DNA from 2 places in the Cupriavidus sp. SIMBA_020 genome. Region 1 is predicted to be linked to the other one. Evidence: predicted binding sites of a transcription regulator. Region 1 holds the regulator's gene; the other holds the start of a gene.
The links. The regulator sigma-54, encoded in region 1, starts transcription at its own class of promoters, with help from an activator protein. The targets are predictions, from matches to a motif close to TGGCANGNAANCTGCTTT.
Positions count from the first base shown of each region.

Region 2: the regulator sigma-54 is predicted to act here: its motif matches at 5,638-5,655, upstream of atzF (allophanate hydrolase).

Region 1 is NZ_JAWRWU010000007.1:302,033-309,242, forward strand. It holds gene mutY (A/G-specific adenine glycosylase) at 1-123, shown strand, start outside; gene SB751_RS16335 (LON peptidase substrate-binding domain-containing protein) at 150-812, opposite strand; gene rapZ (RNase adapter RapZ) at 857-1,756, opposite strand; gene SB751_RS16345 (PsiF family protein) at 1,821-2,153, opposite strand; gene hprK (HPr(Ser) kinase/phosphatase) at 2,262-3,233, opposite strand; gene SB751_RS16355 (PTS sugar transporter subunit IIA) at 3,290-3,745, opposite strand; gene hpf (ribosome hibernation-promoting factor, HPF/YfiA family) at 4,222-4,575, opposite strand; gene SB751_RS16365 (RNA polymerase factor sigma-54) at 4,626-6,107, opposite strand; gene lptB (LPS export ABC transporter ATP-binding protein) at 6,241-7,041, opposite strand; gene lptA (lipopolysaccharide transport periplasmic protein LptA) at 7,081-7,210, opposite strand, start outside.
Region 2 is NZ_JAWRWU010000005.1:387,415-394,624, forward strand. It holds gene panE (2-dehydropantoate 2-reductase) at 1-220, opposite strand, end outside; gene SB751_RS13165 (GntR family transcriptional regulator) at 311-1,015, opposite strand; gene SB751_RS13170 (ABC transporter ATP-binding protein) at 1,127-1,948, opposite strand; gene SB751_RS13175 (ABC transporter permease) at 1,951-2,802, opposite strand; gene SB751_RS13180 (ABC transporter substrate-binding protein) at 2,808-3,830, opposite strand; gene atzF (allophanate hydrolase) at 3,872-5,602, opposite strand; gene SB751_RS13190 (cation:proton antiporter) at 5,940-7,210, shown strand, end outside.

The sequences.
Region 1 (7,210 bases):
CACAGCGGCGCGGACGACGGCGTCAGCCGACGCTGGTTGTCGCTCGACGACCTCGACGCGCTAGGCACGCCCGCACCGGTGCGGCGGCTGCTCGAAGATCAGGCGCGCGGCGGCTTGTTCTAGGAAAACTCAGGAAATGGCGAGGGGCGTCAGACGATGTGATGCTGGCGCATGTAGCGGTGGACGATCTCGATGCGCATGCCGGCATCGGGCAGCGCCATCAGCATCTGCTTGGCTTTGAGTGGCACCGGCAGCAACTCGCAGAGCCGGTTGGCGACCCAGCTCGGGTCGTCCCAGAGATACGGCTCGTTGAAGGGCAGGCGCGATTTGTCGGCCTGCTCGGCATGGATGGCGCTGACGATGCGCCGCAGCGCCGACAGGCATTCGCCGAGCAATTCGAGCTTGCAGTCGATCTCGTCGGGCGGCAGCAACGCCACCCGGGCCACGATCAGGCCGTCATCACGCGTGCTGTGGGAAAGGATCTGGAAGCGTTGCCGGCCGCGCGCCTCGATCAGCAGCACGCCCAGTTGTTCCATATTGCAGTCGACGATATCGGCCAGGCAGCCCACGTCTTCGGGCACGGTGGGCTGGTCCGGCTGCGCCACCTCGTTGCCACTCGCGATCAGGCAGACGCCGAACGGCGTGCGGTCGCGCATGCAGTTGCGCACCATGTCCACATAGCGCGCCTCGAACACGCGCAGCGGCAGGCGGCCATCGGGAAACAGTACCGTGTGGAGCGGAAACAGCGGCAGCGCGTCCAGATCAGGCGCGGGATGCGTCGAATGACCAGTGTCTGGTGGATGTGACGACATGCGATGCCGACTCCGGTTCCACTGCCAGGGAGGGACGTTGCGCGTCAGCCTGCCGGGGCAAGCTCGCGGTGTCTGACCAGCACATTACCATGTGCCCGGAAGTAGTTGGCAAGTCTTTCGGCGATAAACACCGAGCGGTGCTGACCGCCCGTGCAGCCAATCGCCACGGTCAGGTAGCTGCGGTTATCGGCAATGAAACTCGGCAGCCACTTCTCCACGTAGGCGCGGATGTCCTCGGCCATCGCCAGCACCATCGGCTGGCTTTGCAGGAAGTCGATTACCGGCACGTCGCGGCCCGTGAGCGGGCGCAGCGCGAGGTCGTAGTAGGGGTTGGGCAGCGAGCGGACGTCGAAGACCATGTCCGCGTCACTCGGCACGCCATGCTTGAAGCCGAACGATTCAAACAGCAGGGTGAGTTGCTGGCTGTCGCCCCGGATCAATTCCTTGATCCAGCTGCGCAGCGTGTTGGTACGGACGTTGCTGGTGTCGATGCGGTGCGCCGATTCGGCCAGCGGGCTCAGCAATTCGCGCTCCATCTCGATGGCTTCGATCAGCGAGGTGTCGTGCGGTGCCGCATCGGCATTGGCGCTGCCGGGCAGGGCGGGTGCCTCGGCCACGCGCCCGGAGAGCGGGTGACGGCGGCGTGTCTCGGAGTATCGCTGCACCAGCGCGTCGGTGTTGGCGGTCAGGAACAGCACCTGCACCTGGTGGCCGGCGGCGGCGAGCTGGCGCACGGTGTCCGGCAGCCGCGCCAGCGACTCGCGACTGCGAATGTCGGTGGCCACGCCGAGGTGGGTGTAGCCCTGCTCGGCCAGGTAGCTGGTCAGCTCGGGCAGGAATTGTGCCGGGAGGTTGTCGACGCAGTAGTAGCCTGCATCTTCCAGGACATTGAGGGCGACAGACTTGCCGGAGCCGGAGATTCCGGTGATGAGGAGGATCCGCATAGCCCTGCAAGGATAGCACCGGGTGATGGCTGCGTCATGACACCCGGCGCACAAAAAGTGACGATCAGGCCGCAGGCTTGGACAGGCAGTCGCTCATGAACTTCTTGTAGTCGTCGCCCTTCTTGCCCTTGCCCTGCTTGCTGCAGGCGGACATCTTGTCCTGCTGGGTCTTGGGTTCCGCGGCGGCGGCCGGCTTGTTGGAGAGGCAGTCGCTCATGAACGCCTTGCGTTCGTCGCCCTTCTTGCCGGTGGCCTGCGCGTTGCAGGCCTTCATCTTGTCCTGTTGGGCGTTGGCGGCCTTGTCGCCGGCCGCGGCGGGGGCCGAGGCACTCTGGGCAAACGCGCCCGTGGCAAGCAGCGGGGTCACCAGCACACACATCGCGATCAGCTTCTTCATGCTTCTCTCCTTGGCTGTGGAAACACTACGAATGGGTCCGATCCTTTGGCTCGATGCCCATTACAGCACAAACGATGGAGTGCCGGGGCGCGTTGACGCGCCCCCGCGTCAGAGCAGGCGGCCCTGGCCGCGCGAGACCACGTCCGCCTGCATGGCGGCGCGCTGGCGGTCCATGAAATCGCGCAGGGTGTCGATGCCGCGCAGGCGCAGTATCGTGTTGCGCACGGCCGCCTCCACCAGCACGGCAAGGTTGCGGCCGGCCGCAACCTGGATTTTCACCATGTGGATCGGCAGGCCCAGGACATCGAGATATTGCGAGTCCAGCGGCAGGCGCTCGAACTCGCCGTCGTTGCGGCGCACCAGCTGCACCACCAGCTTGAGCTTCATCTTCCGCCGCACGGCCGTCTCGCCGAAGATCGTCTTGATGTCGAGCAGGCCCAGGCCGCGCACTTCCAGCAGGTTCTGCAGCAGCGGTGGGCAGCGGCCCTCGATGAAGTCGGGCCCAAGTCGCACGAAATCGACGGCATCGTCGGCCACCAGGCCATGGCCGCGCGAAATCAGTTCCAGGCCCAGTTCGCTCTTGCCCAGGCCGGATTCGCCCATGATCAGCACGCCCATGCCGAGGATGTCGAGGAACACGCCGTGCATCGTCACGCGCGGGGCGGAGATGCGTGACAGGTAGAGCCGCAGGTGGTCGATCACGGCCGCCGACGACACCGGCGTGGTGAACAGCGGCGTGGACGAGCGCGTGCAGCGCAGCTCCAGGTCCGGCGGCGGCTCCATGCCATCGGCCACGACGAGGAACGGCGGCTCGAGCAGGATCAGCTCGCCCATCTGGCGCTTGCGCGGCTCATCGTCGAGCCGCTGGTAATACAGGATTTCCGGCTTGCCGAGCACCTGGATCCGGTTCGGGTGGATCAGGTTCAAGTGGCCGACGAGGTCCGCCGCCGAGGTGGCTTCACGGGCGAATTCCACGTCGAAGGCCCGGTCGGCGCCTTCCAGGCCGGCGACCCACGAGAGCTTGATGTCGGCTGCGTTGTCGTCGAAGATCGACTGCGAGGTGACGCCGGTGAGTTCCATGCGCGTATGACTTTCGGGGGCAGACAGGCCGTTTCAGGCGGCCGTTGGGGCGGGAGTCAGGGATGCCACTGCGTCAGCAGATCATGCACCGCTTCCGACGTGGGTAGCGTGGCGAGGCCCTCGCGCATCTCGCGGTCCGAGAGCAGCTGGGCGATTTCCGACAGGATTTCCAGATGTTGTTGCGTGGCCTGTTCCGGCACGAGCAGGAAGATCAACAGCGACACCGGCTTGCCGTCCGGCGATTCGAACGGGATGGGCTCGGCCAGGCGCATGAAGCCGGCCAGCGGCTGCTTGAGGCCCTTGATGCGGCCGTGCGGAATGGCCACGCCGGCGCCCAGGCCCGTGGAACCCAGCGATTCGCGCGCGAACAGGTTATCGGTCACGGTAGCGCGGGCCACGCCATGGTTGTTCTCGAACAGGAGCCCGGCTTGCTCGAAGACCCGCTTCTTGCTGGTGACGGTGACGTCGAGATGGATGTTGCCGGGTGGCAGCAATTTGGCCAAACGATTCATGGGCGATGCGCGAGAAGTCAGGTTAGCGGGCCGGGGCGCGAAGGCCGTCCCGCCGGATACGGGGCGAAGCTAGGGTACCGAGAACTTGTCTGGGACGCCCGCATTGGAGCGTCCGGCCATTATAGAGCAGGGCTCCACCGCGATTTTGCGATGCAGCGCCGGGGTCGCGGCGGTGCCACGACGTGCCGGCCGGCTTGCCCACCCGGGGTGTCCCGGGGCCGTCCTGTCGTTATTTGTATGGCGGAGCATACACCGTGGCGGGCGGCTTGCGAACACTTGTTCCCATTTTGACCGCTCCCGGGGGCCCCGGGTCGCCCTCGGGCGTGGCAATAAGGTAACGAAACATTCCAGGTGCCCGCACCGTCACCGCCATGGCGCGCGAGCATCAAAAAAGCCGCGCTGATTGCGCGGCTTGAGCTCTTCTTTTCAGTCCTCTGCAGGGTTGGCAACCGCTCTGCTTCCGGTTGCCTGCAGGTCTACTGCTGCGTCAGTTGCTGGGCGGCCATCTGGTACTTCACCGCCTCGCGATCATGGCCCTGTACGCGGTCCTTGTAGCGGATGACCTGGCGGTCGAGCTTGTCGACCAGACAGTCGATCGCCGCATACAGATCTTCATGATGCGCTTCGACGAAGATGTCCTTCCCCTTCAGATGCAGATTGATTTCCGCGTACTGGCGCCGGTCCTTCTCCTTGTGGTTGTCCACCGATAGCAGCACGCTCACGCCGATGACCTGATCGAAATGCCTGACAATTCGCTCCAGTTTCGTTTCCACATACTCACGCAGCGGGGGCGTGATGTCGAGGTGGTGTCCACTGATCTTGAAGTTCATAGCGCTTCTCCTTCTGAAAGAGCCGCACCAGGCAGGCGGTTGCGGCTCGGCTACAAAGTCTTGCGGAGATTCACTGCGGGGATCTTGAGCGCTTCGCGGTATTTGGCCACCGTGCGGCGTGCGACCACGAAGCCTTGCTCACCCAGCAGTTCGGCGATCCGGCTGTCGGAAAGGGGATTCCTGGGGTCTTCGGCTCCTATCAGTTGCTTGATCAGCGCGCGGATTGCCGTGGAAGAGGCCGCGCCGCCAGTCTCCGTGGAGACGTGGCTCCCAAAGAAGTACTTCAACTCGAAAGTACCCATGGGCGTGGCCATGTATTTATTCGTGGTGACCCGGGAAATGGTCGACTCATGTAAACCGAGTGTATCGGCTATTTCCCGCAAAACCAAGGGGCGCATCGCGATTTCGCCATGCGTGAAAAAGTTCTTTTGACGTTCGACAATGGCCTGAGAAACACGCAGGATCGTGTCGAATCGTTGCTGGATGTTCTTGATAAGCCACCGCGCCTCCTGAAGCTTCTGCTGCAGGCCCGCCGTCCCCGATTCGCCCTTCGCGCCGCGCAGAATCTGCGCATACATGTCGTTGATGCGCAGCCGTGGCATGACGTCCGGATTGAGCGCCGCGATCCACCCGCTGCCGCTCTTGCGCACGAACACGTCGGGCACCACGAAGTCGGCCTCGGGACGGTTGAACGCATGCCCCGGATACGGCGCCAGCGAGCGAATCAGTTCGTGAGCCGCCTTCAGTGCTATTTCGTCCACCTGGAGCGCTTTCTTTAGCCGTGTGTAGTCGCGCACGGCCAACAATTCCAGGTGATGGTTGACGATGGTCAGCGCCAGGTCGCGGTGCGGGTGCTTCAGGCGCCGCAATTGCAGGCTGAGGCACTCGGCGGCATTGCGCGCGCCCACGCCGGGCGGGTCGAAGCTCTGCAGCAGGGTCAGGATCGCGTGGACTTCGTCGATCTCGAATTCGAGTTCCTCGGGCAGTTCGGTGCAGATTTCCTCGAGCGAGGCGCTCAGGTAGCCGTCATCGTCGAGCGACTCGACCAGAAAGATGGCGAGGCCCTTGTCGCGCACCGAGATCTTCAGCGGGGCCAGCTGCTCCATCAGGTGCTCGCGCAGCGTGGGTTCGGCGTCGCGCAGCTGCATCGGCGTCTTTTCGTCCTCGTCGCCCTGCGGGCGGCGGGCAAAGTCGTCGAGGCTCCAGTCGCTGCCGTAGTCCTCGCTGCCGTTGTCGTTGTAGTTGTCGTCCTCGCCGCTGGATGCCCCGTCGCTGCGCGCGTCGCCGTTGGGCTGCGGCTCGGAGGAGGCCGGCGCCGGGGCGCTCTGGAGGTTGACCGAGCCATCGGCGGACACCCGCAGCGGGCTTTCGATCCAGTCGTTTTCGCGTTCGAGCAGGGGGTTTTCGGTGAGCGCCTGTTCCACTTCCTGCTGGAGTTCAAGCGTCGAGAGCTGCAACAATCGAATCGACTGTTGCAGCTGTGGGGTCAATGCCAGATGTTGCGAGAGACGAAGCTGAAGCGACGGTTTCATGCGACCTATTCTATGCGCATCCTTCCGACTATGGAACGGAAATTGCTATCGCCTATCGCTCTGGCTTCCTGATCGACCCCGGCTGTCGCCGTGGAGGCCGGGAGAAACGCGGCCGCGCGCGGCGGCCGATGGGTCACATGCGGAAGTTTTCGCCCAGGTAGACGCGTCGCACGGACTCGTTGGCGATGATTTCCTCAGGCTGGCCGGCAGCCAGCACCGTGCCTTCGCTGATGATGTAGGCGTGGTCGCAGATGCCGAGCGTCTCGCGCACGTTGTGGTCCGTAATCAGCACGCCGATATTGCGCGCCTTCAGGAAGCTGACGATGCGCTGGATTTCGCCCACGGCGATGGGGTCCACGCCGGCGAATGGCTCATCCAGCAGGATGAAGCGCGGCGCGGAGGCCAGCGCCCGGGCAATTTCCACGCGGCGGCGCTCGCCGCCGGAGAGCGAGAGCGCCGGGTTGTTGCGCAGGTGGGCGATCTGCAGGTCGTCCAGCAGCGAATCGAGGCGCCGTTCGATCTCCGCCTTCGGCAGCGACTTGCCGTTCTCGATCTGCAGCTCCAGCACGGCGCGGATGTTTTCCTCGACGTTGAGCTTGCGGAAGACCGAGGCCTCCTGCGGCAGGTAGGACAGGCCCATGCGGGCGCGCTCGTGGATCGGCAGGCCGCTGATGTGCTGGTCGTCCAGCACGATGTCGCCCTCGTCCAGCGCCACCAGGCCCACGATCATGTAGAACGATGTGGTCTTGCCGGCGCCGTTCGGGCCGAGCAGGCCCACCACCTCGCCGCTCTTCACGTCCAGCGAGACGTCCTTGACCACGGTGCGCGATCCGTAGCGCTTCTTCAGGTGGCGCACGACCAGCGTGCTGCTGTCGGTACGGGCGGCCGACGGGGCTGCGGCGGCGTTCGGGGCGAGCGTGGCGGAGTCGTTCATCAGGTCAATGCATGCGTGACGCGGCGGGCGCGTCCGGGTTCAGGGCTTGCCGGGCGCGGGCGCCGGCTTCAGTTCCAGCGGCGGCGGCGCGGCGGCGCCGCTGGCCTGGTCCGCGCGCGGCGAGAGCACGGCGCGCACGCGGCCGGACGGATTGCCGGTGGAGGTGTTG
Region 2 (7,210 bases), on a different contig from region 1:
GCAGCACTACGTCGTACGGCGCGGTGATCTGGGTGGATAGCACCGTGGGCGGGTCCTCGATGCGCACGTCGCCATGCGGGCTCATGATCCGCAGGCCGCGCTCGGCCAGCAGGGCGGCGCGCCGGGGCCGCACCAGGAACGTGACGTCACGCCCGGCCTGCAGCAGCCGCGCCCCGAAATAGCCACCAATCGCACCCGCTCCGACTACCAGAATCCGCATGTTCGACTCCCCAGGTCAGCCCGGCTCCCAGGCCGGGTGTGCGCCATTGTAGTGGGGCGCCGCAAAAGCTGCTGGCGGGCGCCGTGGCCGTCATTTGCCCTCGCCCCGCGCCTGGCTGCGGGCGAGGTAGACCTCGTGCAGGGTGATCTTGCGCACCTCCGCCTGGCTCGCGCCGATGTGCGAGCGCAGCAGCCGGCAGGCTTCATCTGACCGATGGGCGAGCACGGCGCGCAGGATGCGCCCGTGCTCTTCATACGTGGCGTCCACGCGCGCTGGCTTGGTGAAGTCCAGTCGGCGGATCAGGCGGATGCGTTCGGTCACGTCGCGATGCACGCGCGCCATCTCGGGGTTGCCGGCGGCCTCCACCAGCGTGCAGTGGAAGGCCTCGTCGAGTTCGCCCACGCGCGCCATGTCCGGCAGCCGCGCCTCGGGCGCCACCAGCCAGATCGCGGCCAGGGCGGCCAGGGCCGCCTGGTTGCTGTCCGGCGCCATCGCGCACAGCCGCCGCACCGCTTCGGTCTCCAGCACCATGCGCAGGTCGTACAACTGCTCGAATTTGTCGAAGTCGAACGGCAGCACACGCCAGCCGGCGCGGAAACTGACCTCGACGAACCCTTCCTGCTTCATCCGGAACAGTGCCTGGCGGACCGGCGTGCGTGACACGCCCAGCCGCTCGCAGACTTCGTTCTCGGTGAAGCGGTCGCCGGGCACGAGGCGAAAGTCGGCGATATCGCGCTTCAGCAGTGCGTAGACATCGTCGGCGCGCGAGGTGCGCCCGGCATCGGTAGGGGGCATGGCATTCATCGGGATAGGCGCGGTGCGGGTCTCGGCGGGACGGTTGGGCCGGCGCTGGCGCCCATTATGCGCCGGCGCCGGCCGGGTCGCCACCGGCCCCGGGGGCAGGTTTCAGCGCCGGACTTCACGCTGGAAGATCTCCAGGCTCTGCCGCTTGGCCGCGACGAAGCTCGCCTGTGACAGGGTCTCCACGGTGCGTGGCCGGGCATCGCCGTAGTCCAGGATCTCGGCCACGCGCGTCGGGCGCTTGGTCAGCAGCAGGATCTGGTCCGCCAGGTACACCGCTTCCTCCAGGTCGTGCGAGACCAGCAGCATGGTCGTGCCGGTCTGCATGAACACCTCCTGCAGCTTCTCCCGGATGAACAGCGTCATCTCGAAGTCGAGCGCGGAGAACGGTTCGTCGAGGAACAGCACCTCGGGCCGGGGCGCCAGCGCCCGCATGATCGACGCGGTCTGCTGCTGCCCGCCGGACAGCTCGTACGGGTAGCGGTTCAGGTCGAACTTCACGTCGAAGGACGCCACCAGCTCCGCCATGCGCCGGTCCACCTCGGCCTTGCTGCGGCCCTCCAGCAGGAGCGGATAGGCGATGTTGTCGATGGTCCGCATCCACGGGAACATCGCCTCGCGGTAGTTCTGGAACACGTAGCCAATGCGCGTGTCCTTGAGCGACTTGCCGTCGAACAGGATCTCGCCCCGGTCGATCGGAATCAGCCCCGCGATCATGTTGATCAGCGTGCTCTTGCCGCAGCCGTTGGGGCCGAACACCGAGACGATCTTGCCTTTCGGGATGTCGAGGTCGAAGTTCTCGTACAGCGGCCAGCCGGCGAAATACTTGGTCAGCCCGCGGATGGTGATGTGGGTGCCCGGCGGCCCCGGGCGGAACGGCGGCACCGGCACGTCGGCGTGGCGGGCGGGGGTCAGAACGGTGGTCATGGTTACCTTCCACTCCAATGGACGATGCGGCGCTCCAGCACCAGGAACGCGATGTTGAGCACATAGCCGAGCGCGCCGGCCGCGAGGATGGCCGCGTACATGGTCTTGACGTTGAGCACCTGCTGGGCGTCGATGATGGCGTGGCCGAGGCCGTTCTCGGAGCCGATGAACATCTCGGCCACGATCACGATCACCAGCGCCATCGACACGGCGGAGCGCAGGCCGACAAAGCTCGGCTGCAGGCTCTCCCAGACCAGCACGTCCCGGAAGATGCGCCAGCGGGAGGCGCCCATCACGCGCGCCGCCATCACGCGCTGCTTGCGCGCGTTGATCACGCCGTAGGCGCTGTTGAAGACCACGATCAGCAGGGCGCCGAAGGCGGCGATGGCTATCTTGTTGATGTCGGACACGCCGAAAATCAGCAGGAACAGCGGAATCAGCGCGGAAGACGGCGTGGAGCGGAAGAAGTCGATCAGGAACTCCACACTGCGGTAGGCCCGCTCATTGCTGCCCAGCAGCACGCCCAGCGGCATGCCGACCACCGCCGCGATGGCGAAGGCCTGCAACGTCCGCGCCACGGTGACGGCGAAGTCCGCCAGCAGCTCGCCGCCGGCCAGCCCGGTGGCCAGCGCCACCAGCGTATCGGCCGGGCTCGGCAGCAGGATCGGCTTGATCAGGCCGAAGCGGACCACGAGATCCCAGATGGCGAACAGCACCAGCGGGCCGACCATCGGCAGCAGCCGGTCACCCAGGGGCCGGCGCGGGGCGGCGTCGTTTGACGCCGGGGGCGCCCAGGACTTGCCGGCGGGCGGAGCCGTGGCCGGCACGGCGGCGGTATCAGACAGTTCGGACATGGTCGTCAGGCCTTGTAGAGCAGCGTGTTGACGTCCACCTTGCGCGAGAAAATGCCCTTCTCGGTGAACAGGTCGTAGAACTTCTGGAAGTGGGCCGCGTCGCTGGCCTTGAATTCATCGAAGAACAGGTAGTCGGCCATCGGCACTTCCGCCGTCAGCGCGCCTTCGATGGCGGTATAGCCCTTGAGGAAGGGGCGCGCCTCGGCCGGGTTCTGGCGCACCAGCACCACGCCGCGCCGGTAGGCGGCCAGGTAGGCCTTGGCTACGTCCTTGTTCTTGCCGAGGAACTCCGTGGTCAGGCTGGCCGAGCCGCCGTGCCACGGCGCCATCGGGTCGCCGAGGATGTAGCGCGCCACCACGCCGGCCTCCAGCGTGCGCGTGGTGCCGTTGAGCCGGCCGATGGTGCCGGTCGGCTCGAGCGAGTAGACCCCATCGATCTGGCCGGCGGCGAGCGCCGCCACGTGCTGGCCGATCGGCAGTTCCGTCACGCTGATCTTGCCGGCCCCGGCACGCTCCAGCATGGTCTTGGCAAGCACCACGTTCTGCAGGCCAGGGCCGCACGCCACGCGCTTGCCCTTGAGTTCCGCCACGGTCTTGATCGGGCTGTCCTTGGCCACCAGGAATTCGTCGAGCACGAACTTGGCGTTGGTCGGGTTGGTGCAGAAGATCTTCAGCAGGCCGGGCTGGGCAATGTCACCGATGGCCAGTGCTGCCGAAGCGGTGCCATTGGCGCTGCCGTCGCACCGGCCGGCCAGGATGGCCTCGATCACCTGCTGGGGGCTGGCGAACTTGATCGGCTCGACGTTCAGCCCGGCTTCCTTGAAATAGCCCTTTTCGACGGCGGCAAAGAAGGGCAGGCCCGAGGCGACCGGCCAGTAGCCGATGCGCAGCTTGGGCGTGCCCTGCGCGCGGACGATGGCCGGTGCGGCCAGCATGGACAGCGCGGCGGCGCCGGCCTTCAGCGCGCGGCGGCGCGAGGGAGATACCGTGGCGGGAGCAGCGGCCGGGCGAGTGGTAGAGCGGGTCATGGCGGGTTCCTGTGCGTGAAAGTTGGAGATTCGGAAGACGGTCAAGCGGCGGAGAGCGACGTGATATAGGCGCGCCAGCCGCCATGGGCGCTGACATCGGGCGCGCCTTGCAGCGCATGGCCTTCGCAGACGAAGCCATGGACCCAGCGGCCATCGGCCAGCTCGATGCTGCCCAGCGCCAGCGGGGCCGGCACCAGCGCCAGGAAGCTGCCGACGGCGGCGAGCGGCACCTGCCAGACCTCTACGGCGATGGCGGCGCCGGCTTCCTCTGCGGCGTCCACGCGGCGCAGGCCGGGCTTGGGCGGCGTGGTGCCGGGCAGCGCGTGCAGGCGGTAGCGCGGCGCGGTGGTGGTGGCCTCGGCCAGCGTCGCGCCGCGTTCGGTCAGCTGACCGTTCAGCGGCATGCCCGAGAGATGGGCGCCCACCACGGCCAGCGGCAGATGGGTTGCCGGCGACGGGGCGAGCGCGGCGATACCTACCGGCGCGGGCAGCGGGGCGCCCGTCGCACCCAGCGTCAGCCCGCTGGCGTGGTGGAAGCGTTGCCCCAGGTCGGCGAGTTGCCAGTCGCTGCCGGCCTGGCCGATCAGCGTGATGCCGAACGGCAGCCCGTCCGGGCGCAGGCTGGCGGGCACGGACAGCGCGGCGTAGTCAAGCAGGTTGACGAAGTTGGTGTAGTGGCCGAGTTCACGGTTGCGCACCACCGGATCGGCCAGCATGGCGGCGATGGTGCAATGCGTCGGCGCCGTGGGCACGCACAGCACGTCGATGTCCTGCCACATGGCAGTCGCGCGCTGGGCCAGCGCCTGGAGCGTGTGCTGGGCATCGAATACATCGGCGGCGCTGTAGCGGCTGCCTGCGGCCAGGATCGAGCGAACCGGCTCGATGACCGCCCCCGGCGCGCGGTCGAAGAAGGGGCGCACGGCGGCGTAGCGCTCGGCGACCAGCGCGCTGTCATAGAGCAGCGCGGCGGCTTCGGCGAGCGGGGCATAGTCGATGGGCACCGCGCGGCCGCCCAGCGCCTCCAGCGCGGCTACGGCGTCGTCGAAGGCCCGGCGGGCGAGGTCATCGCCAAAAAACTCAGGCTCGGCCGGCACGCCAAAACGGAACGCGGCGGGCAGCGGCGTGCGCGCCAGTGGCAACGCACGCGAATACGGGTCCTGCGGGTCATGGCCGGCGGCGGCTTCGAGCACGCGGACTGCCATGGCCACCGTGCGCGCCAGGATCGACACGCAATCCACGCTCTGCGCGGCGGGGAACACGCCGTGGGCGGAGATCAGGCCCTTGCTCGGCTTCAACCCGACGATGTTGTTGAGCCCGGCGGGCACACGGCCCGAGCCGGCGGTGTCCGTGCCCAGCGCGAAGTCCACCGCCCCGGTGGCCACCGCGTATGCCGAACCGGAACTCGACCCGCCGCTGACATAGGCCGGGTCGAACGCGTTAGGCACGGCGCCGTAGGGCGAGCGCGTGCCATTCAGGCCGCAGGCGAATTGGTCCAGGTTGGTCTTGCCGGCCAGCGCCGCGCCGGCGCCCAGCAGGCGTGCAATCACCGTGGCGTGGGCGTCCGGCACGTAGGCGAACTCGGGGCAGGCGGCGGTCGTCGGCACGCCGGCCACGTCGATATTGTCCTTGGCGGCAAAGCGCAACCCGGCCAGCGGGGCGTGATCCGGGTGCGGGGCGGAGACCGGGGTGTCGAACCGCTCGATCCACGCCGCATCGGCCTTGCCGGAGGCGGCTGGGTTGGCCGCAGGGGTAGCGGCGATAGAGGTGCGCATGAGTGTCCTATCTGAAATCCAATCTTGGATACAAGATAGCAATCGCCATGCCAAAGGCACTTCTGGGCGGATAATTGCCGCCCCGTGGGATGGAAATCTCAATGAAATCAGTGGATTAGTGGCGAGGTCGATTCCGCGTCGTCGGAGCGCCGGGGGCGTCTGGCCGCCCGCCAGCCCCCCCGTCCGGCCATCCACAAGCCCCTGCACGGTGCGCCCGCGCACCAGTGTCGGGAGGTCTTCACTGACACGGCGCTACGGGGTCCGCCCGACAGCGCCCGCCCGCCGCGCCGACTACTGTGAAAGTCTCGACCGGGATGTATCGAATAGGGGAGCCAGCTTGTTCGCGACCTGGGCATTGGTCATTGGCGCGCTGCTGATCACCATGGGGCTGATCGACTCCATGGTGAAGCGCCTGCCCATGTCCCCGTCCGGCCTGTATCTATTAGTGGGGATGGCGCTGGGGCCGGGCGGGGCCGGGCTGATCGTGCTTGACCTGACCGACCCGGGCCACGTGAAGGTGCTGGAATGGATCACCGAGCTGGCCGTGCTCGTCGCCCTGTTCGGCGTGGGCTTGCGGATGCGGGTGCAGATGACGTACCGCGTCTGGCGCCTGCCGGTGCGGCTGGCCAGCGTGGCCATGCTGCTGACCATCGGCGGCGTGTGCGCCGTGGCGGCCGGGTGGCTGCAGGTGCCGCTGGGCGTGGCGGTGCTGCTCGGGGCGATCCTGGCGCCCACGGACCCCGTGCTGGCCTCGGACGTGCAGATGGCCGATACCGAGGATCGCGACGTGGTGCGCTACAGCCTGACCGGCGAGGGCGGCCTGAACGATGGCACAGCATTCCCGTTCGTCATGCTCGGCCTTGGCCTGCTGGGCTATCACGAGCTTGGTCCGTGGGGCGGGCGCTGGATGGCGGTCGATCTGGTCTGGAGCACGCTTGGCGGGCTGGCCGTCGGCGGGCTGCTGGGCTGGCTGGCCAGCAAGACCATCCTGGTCCTGCGCCTGCGCTTCCACGAGGCGGTGGGGCTGGAGAGCTTCCTCACGCTCGGCCTGATCGGCGTCTCCTACGGCGCCGCGCTGTTGCTTCACACCTACGGCTTCCTGGCCGTGTTCGCGGCGGGGCTGGCAATGCGGCAGGTGGAGCGCCGCGAGAATCCCGCCACCTCGCCGGCGGAGGTCATGGGGCCGCTGCATACGGCCGATGTCGAGACCACCTCCACGCACGCGCGCAAGGCTGCGGCCTACCTGACCCATACCGCCTCGGAGTTCTCGTTCAATATCGAGCGGCTGGCCGAACTGTGCGTCACCCTGCTGATCGGTGCGATGCTGACCCGGGAGGTCTTCCACGCCCAGTACGTGGCGCTGGCCCTGCTGCTGATCTGCCTGATCCGGCCGCTAGCGGTCTATGCGTCCACCTTCGACCTGCCCCTGGCGCGCGGCCAGCGGCGCCTGACCGCCTGGTTCGGCATTCGCGGCATCGGCTCGCTCTACTACCTGGCCTATGCCCTGACGCACGCCGCCGGGGAGGAATGGCGTTCCTTCCTGATCCACGCCACGCTGTGCACCGTGGTGTTTTCCATCGTCCTGCACGGCCTGACGGCCACGCCGCT